DNA from 3 places in the Caulobacter sp. 05L422 genome. Region 3 is predicted to be linked to each of the others. Evidence: predicted binding sites of a transcription regulator. Region 3 holds the regulator's gene; each other region holds the start of a gene.
The links. The regulator LexA, encoded in region 3, represses DNA repair genes until DNA is damaged. The targets are predictions, from matches to a motif close to ATGTTCNCNANNTGTTCT.

Region 1 (4,124 bases), on a different contig from region 3:
CCTTCCTGAACGACAAGGAAGTCTGGGTCACCGCGCCGGTCACCTACACCAAGGCGGCCACCTTCACGGCCGGAGCCACGCGCGACCTGGGCACGCTGAAGGGCGGCAACATCGCCGGCCTGACGATCGACAACGGCCAGCTCTATATCGGCGGTTCGACCACCAACGGCGCGCTCGACGTCGACAACCAGACCAAGGCCGCCTCGGGCGGCTCGGACGGGTTCGTGGCGCGGATGTCGCTGAACCTGACGGACAAGACCCAGGACACCCTGGCCTATTACGGCGGCACGGGCGACGACACGGTCACCGGCATGGCGGTCTCCAACGGCCAGGCCTGGCTGGTGGGTTCGGCCGGCAAGGACCTGGGCGGGCAGCCGACGGTCGGCGACAAGGACGGCTATGTCGCCCAGATCAACGTCGCCACGGGCGCGGCGACCTGGGAGCAGCGGCTGACCGGCAAGGACGGCTACGCCACCCCGACCTCGATCGCCGTCGACGCCTCCGGCTCCAGCGCGCTGGACATCTTCGGCATTCCGCGCGGCAAGATGGAGTTCACCCAGTCCGACAAGATCGTCTCGTCGACCTCGGCGCGGGCGGGCGACACCTTCCAGGTCCGCACGCGGGCGCGCGGCGCCCTGACCACGATCAAGATCGCGGCCGACGACACGCTGGACACCCTGGCCGACAAGATCCGCAAGGCGACGGGCTACGCCGCCAAGGTGGAGTTCGCCAGCAGCGGCAACAACCGCATGCTGCGGATCAGCCCGTCCCAGACCACCTCGACCGTCGAGATCCTGCCCGGCAAGGGCGGCACCGACGTGCTGGAGTCCCTGGGCCTGAAGCCGGGCATCGTGCGCAACACCAAGACCGACCACGGCCAGGTCGTTTCGGCGGACGGCAAGGGGCCGATCTACGGCTTCTCGCTGGACACCAGCCTGGACCTGACCGACAAGGCCGGCCGCGACGCCGCCACCGCCGCCATGACCAAGGCCCTGTCGGCCGTACGGACCGCCTATCGCGAGATGGCCGACACCGCCAACGGCGTGAAGCGGGAAGACGCGACCAAGTCGAACAACGTCAACGGCCCGGTTCCGGCCTATCTGACCAACCAGATCGCCAACTACCAGGCCGCGCTCAATCGCCTGACCGGCGGCGGCTAGGGCGCGATCCGCGCGGCCCTTCGAGGCCCGCTTGGCCGTTCTGCGCGCCTGGACTTGAAAGCGTCATCAGCGCGTCGTAGCCAGGGATCATGGAACTTCTCAAAGATCGACGCGTGTTGCTGGGCGGCGGCGCCGCCCTGGCCCTGGTCGCGGGCCTCGGCATCGCCCTGGCTCTGATGCAAGGCGGCAAGTCGCCGACCGAGGCCCCGCCGGCCTCGCGCGGCGGGCTGGTCGTCGAGACCGGCCGGGCCGACGACACCAAGCTCGATCCCGCGCGGCCGTTGCGCTGCTTCGTCGGCGGCCAGTTCGTCGGCGAGACCACCCTGGCCGAATGCGCCAAGAAGAACGGTGTGGCGACCGGCGCCCTGGACGTCGGCGTCGACGAGACCGGGGCCCTGGCCGCCGCCGACCAGGCTGGCCTGGTGTTGACCCCGCTGCCGCCCCCCGCCGAGGCGCCGACCGTGCCCGCGCCGGCCGCGACCCCCGCCATCACCACGCCAGCCGTCTCGAGCACGCCCTTGGCCGTTTGCTGGCGCTATGCCGGCGGCGAGTGGCGCAAGCTGCCTGGCGAGATCACCGTCAACGCCTGCGCCCAGCAGCTCTCGGGCGGTAAGTGCGAGAAGGCGGGCGGGGCGACCTACGGCCGCTGGGGCGACGAGACCCTGCGCCTGGTGCCGGGCAAGGTGGAATCCTCGTCCGACAACCGCACCTTCCATTCGATCATCGAGCTGGGGCCCAACTGCTCCATCCCGTCGGCCTAGAGAGAATTCAAGACCATGCGCCTTCCCGTCGTCGCCCTCTCGCTCATCGCCGCCACCGCCGCCGTCGGCCTGACCGGCTGCGAGAAACAGACCAAGGCTCCCTTCGAGACCGGCGTCTGCATGCACGTGATCGAGCAGAAGGACGGCACGCTGAAGTTCAATCCGGTGGCGCGAAACGTGCCCAGCCTGGAGCTCTGCGCGGCCGAACTGGAAGGCATGCGCCTGCGCTTCGTGCGCATGGGCAGCCCCAGCCGCGAGATGACCGGCGCCTATCAGGGCAAGTTCATCTTCCTGCAGAAGGAAGGCATCTATCTGGGCGACACCTACGAAGGCGCCCGGTTCATGTCGCTGGTCCGCACGGGCGACGGCCGCCTGGCCGTCCCGGGAGCGATGCCGGCTCAATAGGAGCGTTCCAAATCCGGGGATAACCCGGATGCTCCACAGGAACGTTACGAGAACAAAGCTTGCCTTGCGACTTAAGAAGCCGTTAACGTCCGCCTCAGATGCCGGCGCGTTGGTCGCCGGGCGTGAAAAGGAATCTCCCCCATGGCGGGCAGCGTCAACAAGGTCATCCTGGTCGGCAATCTCGGAGCCGATCCCGAAATCCGCACCCTCAGCTCGGGCGACCGCGTCGCCAACCTGCGTCTGGCCACCTCGGAAACCTGGCGTGACCGCACCTCGGGCGAGCGCAAGGAAAAGACCGAATGGCACCGCGTGGTGATCTTCAACGACAACCTGGTGAAGGTGGCCGAGAGCTATCTGCGCAAGGGTTCGACGGTCTACATCGAGGGCGCGATCCAGACCCGCAAGTGGGCCGACGCCTCGGGCGTCGAGAAGTACTCCACCGAGATCGTGCTGCAGAAGTTCCGCGGTGAGTTGACCATGCTGGGCGGCCGCGGCGACGGCGCGGGCGCCGGTGCGCCGGGCGGCGGCTATGACGAAGGCTACGCCGGCGGCGGCGGTGGCGGTGGCAACTTCGGCGGCGGCGCTCCGCGCAGCCAGCCCAGCGGCCCGCGCGAGAGCTTCTCGGCCGACCTGGACGACGAAATCCCGTTCTAAAGCCGAACAAGGCTGGAAACGTAGACAACGGCCGGTTCCCCCTGGAGCCGGCCGTTTCTTATTGCGCCTACCCCAACGCTCATCGTCGGCCGTGGCCTCGCGAGGCCTGCCGCATCTAGAACGCCCGCATGGCTTGGTCCGTCGTCGGATCGTACGTTCGTCCGTGTGGAGAGCAGGCGCCGATCCTGGTCGATCGCGACACGGCGTTCCGCTGCCTTCGGGCGATCGCGCGGCGCCCGTCGTCCTGCATCGCCTTGAGCCTGACCCGGTTGAACGCGCGGCAGGCGGGTTGATTGACCGTCCCACGTTTTCCACAGGAAAGGGCGGAAATGTGTCCGCTCAACCGGAATTTTTTTCGAGTCTGTAATTTGTTGAAACTTATGCGGGTTTTCGCGAAGTGCTCGAAACGACCGTGCCTCTAGGATCGTCGAGGAGGGGCTAAGACCTTGAAAATATGAATTAATAGCAAAAGCGTCGAGGACCCGACACGTCGGCAAGTGTGAGCGGCGAAGCGTTGCTACGACGGCCAAGCTGTGCACCTTAGCAACCCAGGGGTGTTCGGGGCGTGGCGTATGCGTGATCAATCGGCGGAGCAGGGCGGCGGGGCTGAAACGCCTGCGGTCGTCGACACCGCCCTGGCCTGCTTCGTGGCCTTGCTCGGCTTCCTTGGCCGTCCCGCTGACCCTGACCAACTGGTCCATGGCCTGGGCAAGGGCGGCGCGGCGCTGGGGATCGACGAGCTTCTGCTGCTGGCCAAGCGCCTGGACGTCAAGGCGCGCCGCCAACTCGTTCGTGGTCAGCTGAGCAAATATCCCCTGCCGGCCATCGCCCAGATGCGCGACGGCCGCTTCCTGCTGTTGCTGCAGGCTGGAGGGGACACCGTCCTGCTGATGCGTCCGGAAGAGGGGACGCCGCACGTCGTCCCCCTGGCCGAGTTCCAGCGCGAATTCGCCGGTCAGCTGGTGTTGATGACGACCCGGGAACGGGTCGCGGGCGCGGCCCGGGCCTTCGACGTGACCTGGTTCATCCCCGCCCTGGTCAAGTATCGTCATCTGCTGCGCGATGTGCTGGTGGCGTCGCTGTTCATTCAGCTCCTGGCCTTGGTCACGCCGCTCTTCTTCCAGGTCGTCGTCGACAAGGTCCT
Region 2 (4,124 bases), on a different contig from region 3:
GTGCAGGTCGCGCCGCTCGGCTACGCCTGGCGTCGCCTGGCCGGCGACCCGATCGTCGATCAGGCCGCCGTGTTCGACTAGGCCCGCTTGGCCGCCTTCAGCGCCGCGACCCGTTCCAGCCGCCGCTCCTCGTGGCGGGCCAGGACGTCCTTCAGATAGCGCCCGGTCCAGCTGGCCTCGACCTTGGCCACGTCCTGGGGCGAGCCCACGGCGACGATTTCGCCGCCGCCGTCGCCGCCTTCCGGACCGAAGTCCAGCAGCCAGTCGGCGGTCTTCACGACGTCGAGGTTATGCTCGATGACGACCACTGTGTTGCCCTGGTCGACCAGCTCGTGCAGCACCTCCAGCAGCTTCTTGGTGTCCTCGAAGTGCAGGCCGGTGGTCGGCTCGTCGAGGATATAGAGCGTGCGGCCGGTGGCCCGCTTGGAGAGCTCCTTGGACAGCTTCACGCGCTGGGCCTCGCCGCCCGACAGGGTGGTGGCCGACTGGCCGACCTTGATGTAGCTCAAGCCCACCCGCTTAAGCGTCTCCATCTTGTCGCGGATCGGCGGCACGGCCTTGAAGAAGTCGGCGGACTCCTCGACCGTCATGTCGAGGACCTCGGCGATGGTCTTGCCCTTGAACAGGATGTCCAGGGTTTCGCGGTTGTAGCGCTGGCCCTTGCAGACGTCGCAGGTGACGTAGACGTCGGGCAGGAAGTGCATCTCGATCTTGATCAGGCCGTCGCCCTGGCAGGCCTCGCAGCGGCCGCCCTTGACGTTGAAGCTGAAGCGGCCGGGGCCATAGCCGCGCGCCTTGCTCTCCGGCAGTTGGGCGAACCAATCGCGGATGGGGCCGAAGGCGCCGGTATAGGTCGCCGGGTTCGAGCGCGGGGTGCGGCCGATCGGCGACTGGTCGATGTCGATGACCTTGTCGAAGTTCTCCAGCCCCTCGATCCGCTCGTGCGAGGCCGGGGCGTCGCTGGCGTTGTTCAGGCGGCGCGCGGCGGCCTTGTACAGGGTCTCGATCGTGAAGGTCGACTTGCCGCCGCCCGATACGCCGGTGATGCAGGTGAAGGTGCCGACCGGGATCTCGCCGGTCACGCCCTTGAGGTTGTTGCCGGTGGCGCCGATGACGCGAAGCGTCTTCTTCTTATTGATCGGGCGGCGCTGTTCGGGCACCTCGATCTCGCGGGCGCCGGTCAGGTACTGGCCGGTGATGCTGTTGGGATTGGCCATGATGTCGGCCGGCTTGCCCTCGGCGACGATCTCGCCGCCGTGCACGCCCGCCGCCGGACCCATGTCGATCACATAGTCGGCGGTGAGGATGGCCTCCTCGTCGTGCTCGACGACCAGCACCGAGTTGCCCAGGTCACGCAGGCCCTGCAGCGATTGCAGCAGCCGGGTGTTGTCGCGCTGGTGCAGGCCGATCGACGGCTCGTCCAGCACGTAGAGCACGCCGGTCAGGCCGCTGCCGATCTGGCTGGCCAGGCGGATGCGCTGGCTCTCGCCGCCCGACAGGGTGCCCGAGCCGCGCGACAGGTTCAGATAGTCCAGGCCCACGTCGACCAGGAACCGCAGGCGGTCGTTGATCTCCTTCAGGATCCGCCGGGCGATCTCCATCTGCTTGTCGGAGAGGTGGCCTTCCAGCGCCGTGAACCAGTCGCGGGCCGGGCGGATGGCCAGGTTCGAGACGGCGGCGATGTCCAGGCCGTGGATTTTCACGGCCAGGGCTTCGGGCTTCAGGCGCTTGCCGTGGCAGACCTCGCAAGGCGTGTCGGACTGGTAGCGGCCCAGCTCCTCGCGGACCCACGAGCTGTCGGTCTCACGCCAGCGGCGCTCCAGGTTCGGCAGCACGCCCTCGAACGGCTTGGCGACCTCGTATTTGCGGGCGTTGTCGTCGTAGACGAACTTGATCTTCTCGCCCTTGGAGCCTTGCAGCACGATCTGGCGGGCGCTTTCCGGCAGCTTGTGCCAGGGCTCGTCCATCGAGAAGCCGTAGTGGCGGGCCAGGGCCTGCAGGGTCTGGGTGTAGAGCGGCGAAGGGCCCTTGGCCCACGGCGACACCGCGCCCTTGTGCAGGCTCTTGTCCTTGTCGGGGATGATCAGGTCGGCGTCGAAGGCCAGCTTGGCGCCCAGGCCGTCACAGGCCGGACAGGCGCCCGCCGGATTGTTGAAAGAGAACAGCCGCGGCTCGATCTCGGCGATCGTGAAGCCGCTGACCGGGCAGGCGAAGCGTTCGGAGAACAGCAGCCGGCGCGGCTCCTTCTCGCCCTCTTCGACATTGGCCCATTCGGCCACGGCCAGGCCGTCGGCGAGACGGAGCGCCTGTTCCATGGAGTCGGCCAGGCGCTGCTCCATGCCCGGCTTGGTGACGATGCGGTCCACGACCACGTCGATGTCGTGCTTGAACTTCTTGTCGAGGACCGGAGCGTCCTCGATCGGATAGAACTCGCCGTCGATCTTCAGCCGCTGGAAGCCGGCCTTCTGCCACTCGGCGATCTCCTTGCGGTACTCGCCCTTGCGGTCGCGGACGACCGGGGCCAGCAGGTAGAGGCGCGTGCCTTCCGGCAGGGCGGTGATCTTGTCGACCATCTGGCTGATGGTCTGGCTCTCGATCGGCAGGCCGGTCGCGGGCGAATAGGGAACGCCCACGCGCGCCCACAGCAGGCGCATGTAGTCGTGGATCTCGGTGACCGTGCCCACCGTCGAGCGCGGGTTGCGCGAGGTGGTCTTCTGCTCGATCGAGATGGCCGGCGACAGGCCTTCGATCAGGTCCACGTCCGGCTTGCTCATCAGCTCCAGGAACTGGCGGGCGTAGGCCGACAGGCTCTCCACGTAGCGGCGCTGGCCCTCGGCGTAGATTGTGTCGAACGCCAGGGAGCTCTTGCCCGAGCCCGACAGGCCGGTCAGCACCACGAGCTCGCCGCGCGGAATATCGACGCTGACGTTCTTGAGATTATGCTCCCGCGCGCCGCGCACGCGGATGAAGTTCAGTTGTTCAGCCATGTTTTCCGGAACGCGTGAGGCCGTGGGGAGAGCCACGGCGAGACGGCTATATGTAGGGCGCAGACCCGCGATTAACACAAGAACAAGGTGCGAACAAATGCCGCGTCTAGGTCGGTGTCAGGCTGCTGACAGTAGGAGTCAGCAGACGGCGCCGCTCGGACACTTCAAGGCCACGAAAAGAACGCGAGCTAAAGGCGATCATCACCCTGGGGCTTAAACCTGGGGTGGCGGATGGGGCGCGGCGAGGCGGCGAGACGGCGGCGCCTATGGATTTCCGTGCTGGGCGGCGTCGGGATCAACGCCCTGTTGCTGGCCAGCCTGATCCTGTCCGAGCGGCGGCCGCCGACCATGGACGACACCTCGCTGGTGATCTCGCTGGAGCGGCCCGAAGTTCGTCGGAGGACTTCGCCGCGCTCGCCGGCGCGATCGGCCCGCGATGCGCGGAGTTCGCCGATCGAGAAGGCGGCGCCGGCGCCGGACGTCGCGGCCGCTCCGGCCCAGACGCCGTCGGCGACGCCGGCCATCGATCCGGCCTGGGCCGTGGACGGCGGCGCCTGGACCGATCCCGCCCGGGCCGCCGACGCCAAGGCGAAATGGGCGCTGAAGGAGGGCGGACCCTTCCACCGCGGACGGTACAAGCGCGCCTGCCTGGGCCTCACCAGCGAGCACATGACCGACGAAGAGAAGGACCGCTGCTACGGAGAGTGGCGCGAGGCCGAACTGCGCTGGCAAAGGAAGATGGCCGGACTGCCTGCCAAGCCGCCGCCGTCGCGGTACGACGCCGAGGCGGCGCGCCAGGAGCGGTGCCGCGCCTATCGCACCCAACGAACGCCCGGCAACGCAATGGGCGGGTCGTCCCTGGACTTTCCGGGCGTGTCCGGCGGCGCGCCTCTGCGGCAAGGGCCCTGCTAGTCCGACCGGCCCAGTCTAGCGCCTCCAGGATGGAGGCCAAGACAGTAGGCGCTCAATCTTAACCGGCGTAGCCTGCCTGCATGACGCGCATTCGCCAGATCATCGCCGCCGTTGCTTCCTTCGCCGCCCTCGCCGTGGCCGCGCCGAGCCACGCCGCCGAGCCGTCGATCTTCGCCTCGCTGGACATCAACAAGGCCAAGGGCTGGGGCGACGCCCTGGCGGCCT
Region 3 (4,124 bases):
CGCCTTCAAGCCTCTGCTGGCCAAGCTCGCCGACGGCCAGACCCTCGACGAGGACGACGCCGAGATCTTCTTCGCCGCCTGCCTGCGCGGTGAACCCACGCCCGCCCAGGTGGCCGCGGCGGTCACCGCCATGCGCCTGCGCGGCGAGACCGTGGGCGAGATCACCGCCTGCGCCCGCGCCATGCGCCGCGCGGCCATCCACCTTGAGCACCCGTATGACGTCATCGATGTCTGCGGCACCGGCGGCGACGGCCTGCACACCCTGAACATCTCCACCGCCGTGGGTTTCGTGGCCGCCGGCGGCGGCCTCAAGGTCGCCAAGCACGGCAACCGGGCGATCACCTCCAAGTCGGGCACCGCCGACGTTCTGGCCGCCCTGGGGGTCAATATCGACGCCAGCCTGGCCCAGCAGCGCCACGCGCTCGATACGGCCGGCATCTGCTTCCTGTTCGCCCAGTCGCACCACGGCGCGATGAAGCACGTCTCGCCGATCCGCCAGCAGCTTGGTTTCCGCACCATCTTCAACCTGCTGGGCCCGCTGACCAATCCGGCCGGCGCCAAGCGCCAGGTGGTCGGCGTCTCGGCCCATCGCTTCGTCGAGCCGGTGGCCAAGGCCCTGGGTGCGCTCGGAGCCGAGCGCGCCTGGTCGGTGCACGGCGCCGGCATGGACGAGCTGACCACCACCGGCGAGACCGAGGTCGCCGAATGGCGCGACGGCTCCCTGCGGCTGTTCACGATCACCCCCGAAGCCGTCGGTCTACCGCGCGCGGCCCTGGCCGACATCACCGGCGGCGATCCCGCCTTCAACGCCGCCGCCCTGACCGCCCTGCTGGGCGGCCAAAAGAGCGCCTATCGCGACATCGTCATGCTCAACGCCGCCGCCGCCTTCCTGGTGGCCGACAAGGTCGAGACCCTGCGCGAAGGCGTCGAACTGGCCGGCGCCGTGCTCGACGACGGCCGCGCCCAGGCGGCCTTGGCCGGTCTGGTGGCCGCCACCAACAGTGAACCCGTGCCCGCCCAAGTGACCCCAGCATGACTGACATCCTCGCCAAGATCGCCGCCTACAAGCGCGAGGACGTAGCGGATCGTAAGCGTCGCCGGTCGTTCGCCCAGGTGGACGCCGCGGCCAAGTCCGCCAACGGCCCGCGCGGCTTCAAGGCTGCGCTCGAGGCGCACCACGCGCCCGGCAGGCTGGCCCTGATCGCCGAGATCAAGAAGGCCTCGCCGTCCAAGGGCCTGATCCGCGCCGACTTCGATCCGCCGGCCCTGGCCCGCGCCTACGCCGCCGGCGGCGCGGCCTGCCTGTCCGTGCTGACCGACGGCCCCAGCTTCCAGGGCGCCGACGGCTACCTGATCGACGCCCGCGCGGCGGTCGCCCTGCCCTGCATCCGCAAGGACTTCCTGGTCGACCCCTGGCAGGTGGCCGAGAGCCGCGCCCTGGGCGCCGACGCCATCCTGGTCATCCTGGCGATGATCGACGACGCCCTGGCCGCCGACCTGATGGCCGAGGCCGCGCGCCTGGGCATGGACGCCCTGGTCGAGGTGCACGACGAGGCCGAGATGGACCGGGCCGGCAAGCTGGGCTCGACCCTGGTCGGGATCAACAACCGTGACCTGAAGAGCTTCGTGGTCGACCTGGCCGTCACCGAACGCCTCGCCGCCCAGGCTCCCAAGGACGCCCTGCTGGTCACCGAGAGCGGCCTGTTCGTCGCCGCCGACGCGGTGCGCATGGAAGCGGCCGGCGCCAAGGCCATGCTGGTCGGCGAAAGCCTGATGCGCCAGGCCGACGTGGCGTCGGCGACGAAGGCGCTGCTGGGCTAGGACCCGGTCAGTCCGCGACCCGCCAGGGTCCTAGCGGGCGCACCGTCGCGCAGGCCGGACCGCCGTCCTTGTCCCTTCCGGGCAAGCGGGCCTCCAGGACCTTGCCGGCCAGAGCCTGATCCAGCAGGTCGGTCGGCAGCGTGTGGATGTCGATCTTGGCGCGCCGGCTCCAGGGCGACGCCCCCGCGCCGGCCTGGCCTCCGATGGCGATGTAGACGAAGCGCCGCTCCGGTCCTTCGCTGCGGACGAACTCCCCCAGGAACTTCGGTCCAGGCGCGACGCGCACGGGAACGTCGAACGACAGCGGCCCGCCGCCGGCGACGACCTGACCGACGGCCTGGCTCTTCTTGTCCTGCAGGCTGTAAGCGCATCCGGGAACGGGGTCCTGGATCGTCAGCCTGAGCGTGATCGTCTCGCCCGTCGCCATCCGGTTCTCCAACCTGCCGCGCGTTCCGACTCCGTAGCCGGACTCCGTCAGGGTCCGCAATCCGCGACGGGTCCCACCAGGCGGGGTCAACGCCGCCTGATTCCCTCCGGGGCGGCCTTGATCACCCGTTCGCCCCGCTTCGCCCCAGTCCGGACTCTGTATTTCCTCGGGAATTCGCCCGCCCTCCCGGCGAACACCGTTAACTTGACATCAACGAAGAACACCTAGAGAACATTCACAGAGGTTTGCGGTTTGTTCCGCGACGACTGGCGAGGCCGGACATGCTCACGCGCAAGCAGCACGAGCTGCTGATGTTCATCCACGAGCGGATCAAGGAGACCGGCGTCTCCCCCTCCTTCGACGAGATGAAGGAGGCGCTGGACCTGGCGTCCAAGTCGGGCATCCACCGGCTGATCACGGCGCTGGAAGAGCGCGGCTTCATCCGCCGCCTGGCCCACCGGGCCCGGGCGCTGGAAGTGGTCAAGCTGCCCCAGCAGGCCACGGCGGCCGCGCCGCCGAAGGGGCGAGGAACCTTCAAGCCCCAGGTGCTGGAAGGCGGCGGCCAGCCGCCGTCGGCGCCGGGCGCGCCGATCGCCGCCGACACCACCCGCGAGCTGCCGATCCTCGGCCGCATCGCCGCCGGCACCCCGATCGACGCCATCCAGCACGAACGCGAGCGCCTGCCGGTGCCGGAGACCATGCTGGGCAGCGGCGAGCACTATGTGCTCGAGGTCCAGGGCGACTCGATGATCGAGGCCGGCATCCTCGACGGCGACTATGTGATCATCAAGAAGGGCGACACCGCCAACAGCGGCGAGATCGTCGTGGCCCTGGTCGGCGAGGAAGCCACCCTCAAGCGCCTGCGCAAGAAGGGCGGCTCTATCGCCCTGGAAGCCGCCAATCCCAAGTACGAGACCCGCATCTTCGGCCCCGACCAGGTCGAGGTGCAGGGCAAGCTGGTGGGCCTGATCCGGCGCTATCATTAGGTTCTCGGCGGACATCAACGCTGCGGCTGGGGACAGGCACATGTGCCTGTCCCCTTTTCGTATCTCGTCCTCTCCCTTTTGAGGGAGGTGGCCCGAAGGGCCGGAGGGGGTTCGCCGCGCGGGCTGCTAAGACGCCATCCCCGCCGGCCGGTTCTCCACATATTGCGGCACGTTCAGCGGCGGCAGCCACGGCTCGCGCCGCTTCACCCAGACCTCGTACTGCGGCGTGAACTGGCCAGTGTCGTCCAGCCCGCCCAGATGGATCTCGATCTCGCCGTCGCCCTCGCCTTCCGCCGTCCAGAACAGCGGCGAGCCGCAGGTCGGACAGCCGTGGAGCAGGCCGTGCTCGGCGCCGGCCCAGATCGCCGGCGAACCCTCGATCCGCACCCGGTCTGTCCGGAACGCCGCGAAGGCGTTGAACGGCGCGCCGTGGCGCTTGCGGCAAGTCATGCAGTGGCACAGCCCCACCCGCAGCGGTCCGCCCTCCGCCACGTATCGCACCGCCCCGCAGGCGCAGCCGCCTTGGCGTTCCATGATCGCCTCCGTCGTTCGTTCCAGGCCTAACGCCCGACCTCGCCTTCGGGCTCAGAAAGCCAGCCGTCCCTCCAATTCGCCGAACGGGACCATCACATGCTCCCGGTAGGCCGGACGAGCCCGGAGGCGCTCGTACCAGGCCTGCAGGCGCGGCAAGGCGGGTCGTTCGATCTCCAGCTCGAAATAGCGGTAGAGGTGCGCGCCGATGGCGATGTCGGCCAGGGACAGGGTCTCGCCGACGACGAAGGCGCGGTCCGCCAGCTGTGCGTCGACCAGGCTCAGGCAGCGTGCGGTCTGGTCCAGGGCCCTGGCCACGGCGGCTTCGTCGCGCTGGGCCTCCGGCGTGCGATAGCCGC

Region 1: ssb (single-stranded DNA-binding protein) is a predicted target of LexA. The motif match lies at 2,365-2,382, and genes of this name have one in related genera.
Region 2: uvrA (excinuclease ABC subunit UvrA) is a predicted target of LexA. The motif match lies at 3,067-3,084, and genes of this name have one in related genera.

Annotation. Positions count from the first base shown of each region.
Region 1 is NZ_JBFTOB010000006.1:198,764-202,887, reverse strand. It holds gene AC1DMQ_RS08285 (hypothetical protein) at 1-1,160, shown strand, start outside; gene AC1DMQ_RS08280 (hypothetical protein) at 1,250-1,921, shown strand; gene AC1DMQ_RS08275 (hypothetical protein) at 1,937-2,326, shown strand; gene ssb (single-stranded DNA-binding protein) at 2,468-2,980, shown strand; gene AC1DMQ_RS08265 (type I secretion system permease/ATPase) at 3,553-4,124, shown strand, end outside.
Region 2 is NZ_JBFTOB010000026.1:33,747-37,870, forward strand. It holds gene AC1DMQ_RS21950 (hypothetical protein) at 1-81, shown strand, start outside; gene uvrA (excinuclease ABC subunit UvrA) at 78-2,987, opposite strand; gene AC1DMQ_RS21960 (hypothetical protein) at 3,264-3,899, shown strand; gene AC1DMQ_RS21965 (hypothetical protein) at 3,980-4,124, shown strand, end outside.
Region 3 is NZ_JBFTOB010000038.1:7,068-11,191, reverse strand. It holds gene trpD (anthranilate phosphoribosyltransferase) at 1-1,036, shown strand, start outside; gene trpC (indole-3-glycerol phosphate synthase TrpC) at 1,033-1,821, shown strand; gene AC1DMQ_RS25175 (DUF5990 family protein) at 1,829-2,248, opposite strand; gene lexA (transcriptional repressor LexA) at 2,530-3,234, shown strand; gene AC1DMQ_RS25165 (GFA family protein) at 3,361-3,768, opposite strand; gene AC1DMQ_RS25160 (glutathione S-transferase family protein) at 3,820-4,124, opposite strand, start outside.